DNA from 2 places in the Thermosipho sp. 1244 genome. Region 2 is predicted to be linked to the other one. Evidence: riboswitches for the same ligand, from Rfam matches in the RefSeq annotation. Region 2 holds a riboswitch; the other holds the start of a gene.
What was found. Region 2 has a riboswitch for thiamine pyrophosphate ahead of AS157_RS04500 (sulfide-dependent adenosine diphosphate thiazole synthase). Riboswitches for the same ligand answer to the same signal wherever they lie in the genome.

Region 1 (3,385 bases), on a different contig from region 2:
ATATTGAAGCTTTTGGATTTTATAAAAAGAGCTTACTATTGAGATAATTATTGAAATAATTGAAGAGATTATACTAAAAGAGATTGTATATACAAACATAGATGAAAAAGTGGTACCAATGTATCTTTTTAAATTTAATGATAAAAGTCTTTTGAAGTTTTCTGTTCCAAATCCTCCACCGTAGTTTATAAATCCTGAAAGGACAGAATATGTTAGTGGAATGAATATGATTGCAATGGTTAGAATTATATAGAAATATCCCCAAATGGGGAATTTTTCTTTTAAAGAGTCTCCATTGTGGAATTCAAACTTTTCAAATGAAAGCATGTATGAAACTACAGAGATGAATAAGATTTGAAAAAATGAAAGTGAAAGAGCACTTTTAAAATCAAAGAGTATTTTTGTGTACATATATATGGAAACTTCAATAGTTGAATATTTTATTCCACCAAGTATTAAAACAACTGAAAAACTTGTAAAAGTATAGACATAAGTTAAAAGAAATGCTTTTAAAATCGATGGAGTTAAAATTGGAAGTTCCACTTTCCAAAAAATTCTGTGTTGTTTTGCACCATCTATTTTTGCTGCTTCGATTAAACTTGCATCTATTTTTTCCCATGTTTCTCCAACTATCCTTATGAAAAGTGGAAAGTTATAGAAGACATGTCCTAGAATTACAGCGGTGAATGTATACAAAATTTTCCCATCAAATCCTAGTATTCCCAACAACTTAGTTAAGAGTCCATTTCTTCCAAAAGCCATTAAAAATCCAATGCTCATGGTAACACCAGGTAAAATAAAAGGAATTGATGACAATATTCTAAAAATAGATTTTAAAAATGCATGTGTCTTTGTTCTAGCAACAATGTATGCGCCTGGTAATCCAAGAATCAATGTGAAAATCGAAGAAACAATTGCTTGGGTTATAGTAAATTTGATAACATTTAAGTGATCTTTTATAGTGGAAAAGTTTATTCCACCGAATTTATAAAATAGAAAAAATAAGGGGACAAAAAGTCCCCCAATAACGTACAATAAAGGGATTACCCACCAATAATTTCTTTTGTCCATTCTTTTAATATCTCCTCTTGTTTTTCATATAAATTTGGATTTATTTTTAAAATTTTTTCCATTTTTGGTACATATTTAAATGCATCTGGAATACTGACATTGGTTACGGGAAGCATCCATTGATTTAATGGAATTTTTTCTTGAAAACTGTCCATTAATACAAACTCTAAAAATCTTTTTGCAAGTTCTATATTTTTTGCACCTTTTACTATTGCAGCATATTCAACTTGTACAAATGCCCCTTCTTTCATAATTACTGGTACATATGTGATTTTACCATAGTTGTAATAACTATATGCACCATCTGTAGCGTAACTTACCATGATATCTGCTTCGCCGGTTTCGAGCATTTCAAATGCTTCATCCCAGCCTGGTGTTATTGTTAGTATGTTTTCTTTGAATTTTTTCCAAAAATCTAGATAGTTGTCTCCATAGATGGCGATTGTCCACAACAAAAAACTAATTCCTGTGCTTGAAGTGCGTGGATCTTCCACAACTATTCTGTTTTTGAACTCTTTTTTTAATAAATCCGAAAAACTTTTTGGTGGATTTTTTACAGTGTTTTTGTTGTAAACTATTGCAATGGCACCAAAATCAAATGGTACACCGTATTCATCTTTTAATTCTGGATATTTTAATAAAGAATAATTTATCGGTGAATATTTTTCAAGTAATCCTTCTTTTTTTGCCCTATGCAATAAAGCTTGGTCAAGTCCTATTATTACGTCTGCTTTTTGATTATCCTTTTCTAATATTAACCTTGATAATACGGCTCCGGCATCTCCAAAAGATCTAAGTTCGACTTTGCAATCATACATTTTTTCAAAAATTGGAATTACTTCATAACCAATCCCTGAGACGAAACTATCGTATGTGTAAATTACCAATGTTTGGGTAGAAAAATAAAGTACTCCAATTAGAATAAACAAGCTCACAATATATTTTTTCATCTTTTCACCTCCTAAAAAAAATCCCTCCTTTTGGAGGGTTTTCCCCATCCCTCCGCCAGTATTACCTGGGTCAGGTTCAAAGGGTCGAAGGTTTCCACCTTCCTCTCAGCCCCGGAATATGGAGCTCCCCTTGGGTTAATTCTATTATACATCAGGTTGATTAATTCAAAAACATAAAGTTTTACGTAAATGTTAAATTTATTCGGTGTGTTAAGTTAAGTAATCGAATTGACGTAATTTATTTGTTACATATAATTTTATGTTTGTTTTCAAAGTTGTACAAAAATTTAATTGAAAAAAGGAAAAAGTATAATATACTAAATTAGGAAGAAAAAGGAAGGTGATTTATTTGTTCGAGGGACTACAAGAAAAACTTTCAAAGGCGTTTAAAAGTTTATCTGGAAAAGGAAAGATTACGGAAAAAAATATTAAAGAAGCTATTAGAATAGTAAAGCTTTCTTTGCTGGAAGCTGATGTTAATTATAAAGTGGTAAAAGAATTTATAGATGAAGTAAAGAAGAAAGCGTTAGGAGAAGAAGTCTTGAGATCTTTGACTCCTGATCAAATGTTTATTAAGATTTTGAAAGACGAATTAATTAGATTAATGGGGGAAAAATCGCAATTGCAAATGATTCATTCCCCTTCATATATTATGATGGTTGGATTGCAAGGAAGTGGTAAGACAACGAGTGCAGCTAAAATTGCAAATTTACTTAAAAAAAGAGGTAGAAAACCATATTTAGTCGCAGCAGATACCTATAGACCTGCGGCTATTGATCAATTGATAACTTTGGGTAAAAGGATAGACGTACCTGTCTACTATGGTGATAAAAAAAATCCAATTAAAATAGTAAAATGGGCTTTAAAAGAAGTAAAAGATAGTGGATATGATGTAGTAATATTTGATACAGCTGGGAGATTGCACATAGATGAAGAAATGATGTCCGAATTGGTGGAAATTAAAGATATTTTAAAACCGGATGAAATTTTGATGGTAGTTGATGCAATGACTGGGCAAGATGCGGTAAACTCTGCTAAAACTTTTGATGAAAGGCTGGATGTCACGGGATTTGTGGTAACAAAGATGGATGGTGATGCAAGGGGTGGAGTGATTTTATCAATTAGATATGTTACACAAAAACCTGTGAAATTTATTGGAACCGGTGAAAAAATAGAGGACCTTGAAGAGTTTTATCCAGAAAGAATTGCAAGTAGAATATTGGGGCTTGGTGATGTTTTGACGTTAATTGAAAAGGCAGAGCAGGAACTTGATAAAGAAAAAATGAAAAATTTAGGAAAGAAAATGATAAATGCGGAATTTACCTTAGAAGATTTTCAAGAACAGTTGAAGGAAATAAAAAAAC
Region 2 (3,385 bases):
ATTTTGCATATACACACAGTTTTGGCATTTTAAACAAAAAAGTTCTATCTCTATTTCCAAATATATTTTTCACTATTTTTATTATCTGTTCTATTTTGTACTTGATTTTTTGATAATTTTCTTTGAACTTTCATAGTTCTTTTTTTCCCACACACGATATGTATTTCATAGTTTGATTGTTGTCTTTTTTTATATGAAAGATAAAACGTGTTTGAGTATTTAATACTTTGAAGCTATACCAAAGAGACGTGTGAGAGGGTACTTTATTCTTTATATTTTGTAATAATGCTTTCAAAAGAACTTGTAAAAAAAGAGAAAACAAATCATGGGTTCTGTGTATTTTCGTGGTTTATCTTTCTTTTTAGAATATTGCAAAATAAATTTGTAAAATTCTTTGTTGAATTTATAACTTCATCTTTCCCTTTTTTCCTTTTTTGAACGGGCTTGCTTGAAAAATTGACTTAAGTAAAAAATTTTATTATACTTGTGAATAGGAAGGGATGAGATATGTGGTAATTTCATATTATATGTATGTGGGATTTTCGATACTTTCAAATATTTTATATTTTTTCTATAAAGATCTTGCAGAAGTTTTTTTGGGACTTTCATCAATCTCTTTTTTGATTTTTTTGTATGTAATAGGCTTAAAAATTAAAAGAGAGTTAAAGATAAATGTTTTATCCATTTATTATATTGTTTTAAGTCTTGTAATTTTTTCCTTTTTTCCGCTTTATTTGACATCTTCTATTTTTACGTATTTCTTTTCGCAAACTCTTGCTTTACTGTTTGTGCTTTTATACTTAAAATTGATTTTGAGCGTTTTAAAGTCAAGACTATCTATTTTTAATTTAATTTTGTTTTCTATATTAACATTCGGAATATATTCTTATGTGTTTTTTTATAAATTAATAAAAGAAATTAAGAAAAGTTTGACCTGATAAAATAATTGAGTTAAAATATACATGTAAAGTGAATAATTTCCCGAGGGGAGCTCCATATTCCGGAGCTGAGAGGAAGGTGGAAACCTTCGACCCTTAGAACCTGAACCGGGTAATACCGGCGGAGGGACTGGGAAAGAGAAAAAATGAAATTTTGCCCTCCGGTGGAGGGCAAAATTTTTTTAAGGAGGGATTTAAGATGTGGGATTTAGAAATTTCAAAAATTATAGTAGAGGAATTTACCGAGAAATTAAAAAAAAGTTTAGATGTAGATGTAGCAATTGTTGGAGGAGGGCCTAGTGCGTTAGCCGCTTCATATGTTTTATCGAAAAATGGGTTTAATGTGATAATTTTTGAGGAAAAAAATGAACCAGGAGGTGGAACATGGGGCGGAGGGATGTTATTTAATGAATTAGTTGTAGAGGAAGATGTTGAGTGGTTTTTAGAAGAGCTAGATATGAAATACAAGAAAACTAAAGGGTTTATTTCTATTGATTCCGTACATTTTGCTTCAGCTTTGTTGTACAATTCAACAAAAGTGGGTACAAAAATATTTAATAATGTTTTTGTAGAAGACGTTCTAATGAGCAAAGAGAGAATAAACGGTGTGGTAATTAATTGGGCACCTGTTATAAAACAAAGGTTACATGTTGATCCTATAACGGTAAAGGCAAAATATGTTATTGATGGTACTGGACATCCTGCAAGTGTAGTTAATATGGTTATAGATAGAAATTTATCAATTGACTTACCTCTAGGAAAAATAAGGGAGTTTCCTATGAATGCAAAAGAAGGTGAAAAATTTGTTCTTGAAAATACTAAAGAAATTTTCCCGGGGTTACTTGTAATGGGAATGGCCGCAGTATCTGTTGGGGGTGGTCCAAGAATGGGGCCAATATTCGGTGGTATGTTAAAGTCTGGAATTAAAATTGCAAATATTATTATCGAGAATATTGATGTTGAGGTGAAAGGATGACAATAATAGATGAAATAAAAAGTGGTAAGGTTCCTTCAATTCTTAATGAAATATCAAAAAAAGAAGGAAGAAGTATTGATTATCTTGTAAAAGGATTATTAGATGGGACAATAGTTATACCAAAAAATAATAATCATGTTTCTTTGAAAAATCCAATGGGGATAGGAAATGGTTTAAAAATAAAAGTTAATGCAAACATCGGTACTTCTTTGGGATATGATAACTTTGAATATGAATTAAAAAAATATAAAACAGCGAGAGAATATAAAGCAGATAGTGTAATGCTTCTTTCTACATGGGGAGATTTGGATTTTCAACGCAAAGAATTATTGAAAATTTCAGATATTCCCGTAGGGACTGTTCCAATTTACGATGCAGCGGTCATAGCATATAAGGAAAATAGGAATGTTGTAGATTTTTCGGAAAAAGATTTTTTAAAAATATTTGAAAAACATGCAAAACAAGGTGTAGATTTTGTTACTTTGCATGTTAGTATTACAAAAGATATTGTAAAAAAACTAAAAAAGTCTAGTAGAATAATGAAAATAGTAAGTCGTGGCGGTTCTATTATTGCAGGTTGGATAATTAAAAATGGATTTGAAAATCCGTTTTATAGATACTTCGATGAAGTTTTAGATATTGCTAGAGAATATGATGTTACACTGAGTTTAGGAGATTCTTTAAGGCCCGGGAATTTATTTGATTCATTGGATAGGTTACAATTAGAAGAGTGGTTTATATTTGAAGAGTTAGTTGAAAAAGCTCGAAGTAAGAATGTTCAAGTAATACTGGAGGGGCCTGGACATGTTCCAATTGATCAAATAGAGTCTACTGTTGAATTAATGAAAAAGTATGGGAAAAATGCTCCAGTGTTTTTACTTGGGCCAATAGTTTTAGATTTTGCGCCTGGATATGATCATATTACCTCATCGATTGGAGCAGCAATTGCCGCAAAAAGTGGAGCGGATTTTATTTGTTATGTAACTCCCTCGGAACATTTGTCATTGCCTTCTGTTGAAGATGTAAAATTAGGAGTTATTTCTTCTAAAATTGCGGCAATGGCTGTAGATTTTTCAAGAGGAAAATTTATTGAGGAAAATTATAAAGTGGCTATTTCAAGAAAAAGCTTAAATTTTGAAAACATAAAAGAAGTTGTTTTAGACAAGGAGATAGTTGATAAATATTTAAAGAATAGACCATTTCACGGGAAAGGTTGTTCAATGTGTGGACCATTTTGTTCATTAAAAATTGTAGAGGAGTATTTGAAAGAATGAGAATAGGAGTTTCAACGAGTGTTATAAGGAGTGATTTTAGATTTTTAAAATATTTTTTGGAAAAATTCGAAGATTTAGATTTTTATGAATTAGGATTTTTGAGTCCCTTATTTGTGAATAACTTGTTTAATTTGAAAAAGTCATTTGGAATACATGCTCCATTTATATTTAAGATGAATTTTCATCCTAAATTAACG

Region 1: linked by a shared signal. The riboswitch ahead of AS157_RS07035 (thiamine ABC transporter substrate-binding protein) and the one ahead of AS157_RS04500 (sulfide-dependent adenosine diphosphate thiazole synthase) in region 2 are both predicted to bind thiamine pyrophosphate.

What each region holds. Positions count from the first base shown of each region.
Region 1 covers NZ_LNGA01000030.1:23,253-26,637, reverse strand. The annotation lists gene AS157_RS07040 (ABC transporter permease) at 1-1,035, opposite strand, end outside; gene AS157_RS07035 (thiamine ABC transporter substrate-binding protein) at 1,044-2,021, opposite strand; TPP riboswitch at 2,052-2,162, opposite strand; gene ffh (signal recognition particle protein) at 2,371-3,385, shown strand, end outside.
Region 2 covers NZ_LNGA01000017.1:37,971-41,355, reverse strand. The annotation lists gene AS157_RS04505 (DUF4234 domain-containing protein) at 501-938, shown strand; TPP riboswitch at 975-1,086, shown strand; gene AS157_RS04500 (sulfide-dependent adenosine diphosphate thiazole synthase) at 1,138-1,914, shown strand; gene thiC (phosphomethylpyrimidine synthase ThiC) at 1,911-3,188, shown strand; gene AS157_RS04490 (IolE/MocC family protein) at 3,185-3,385, shown strand, end outside.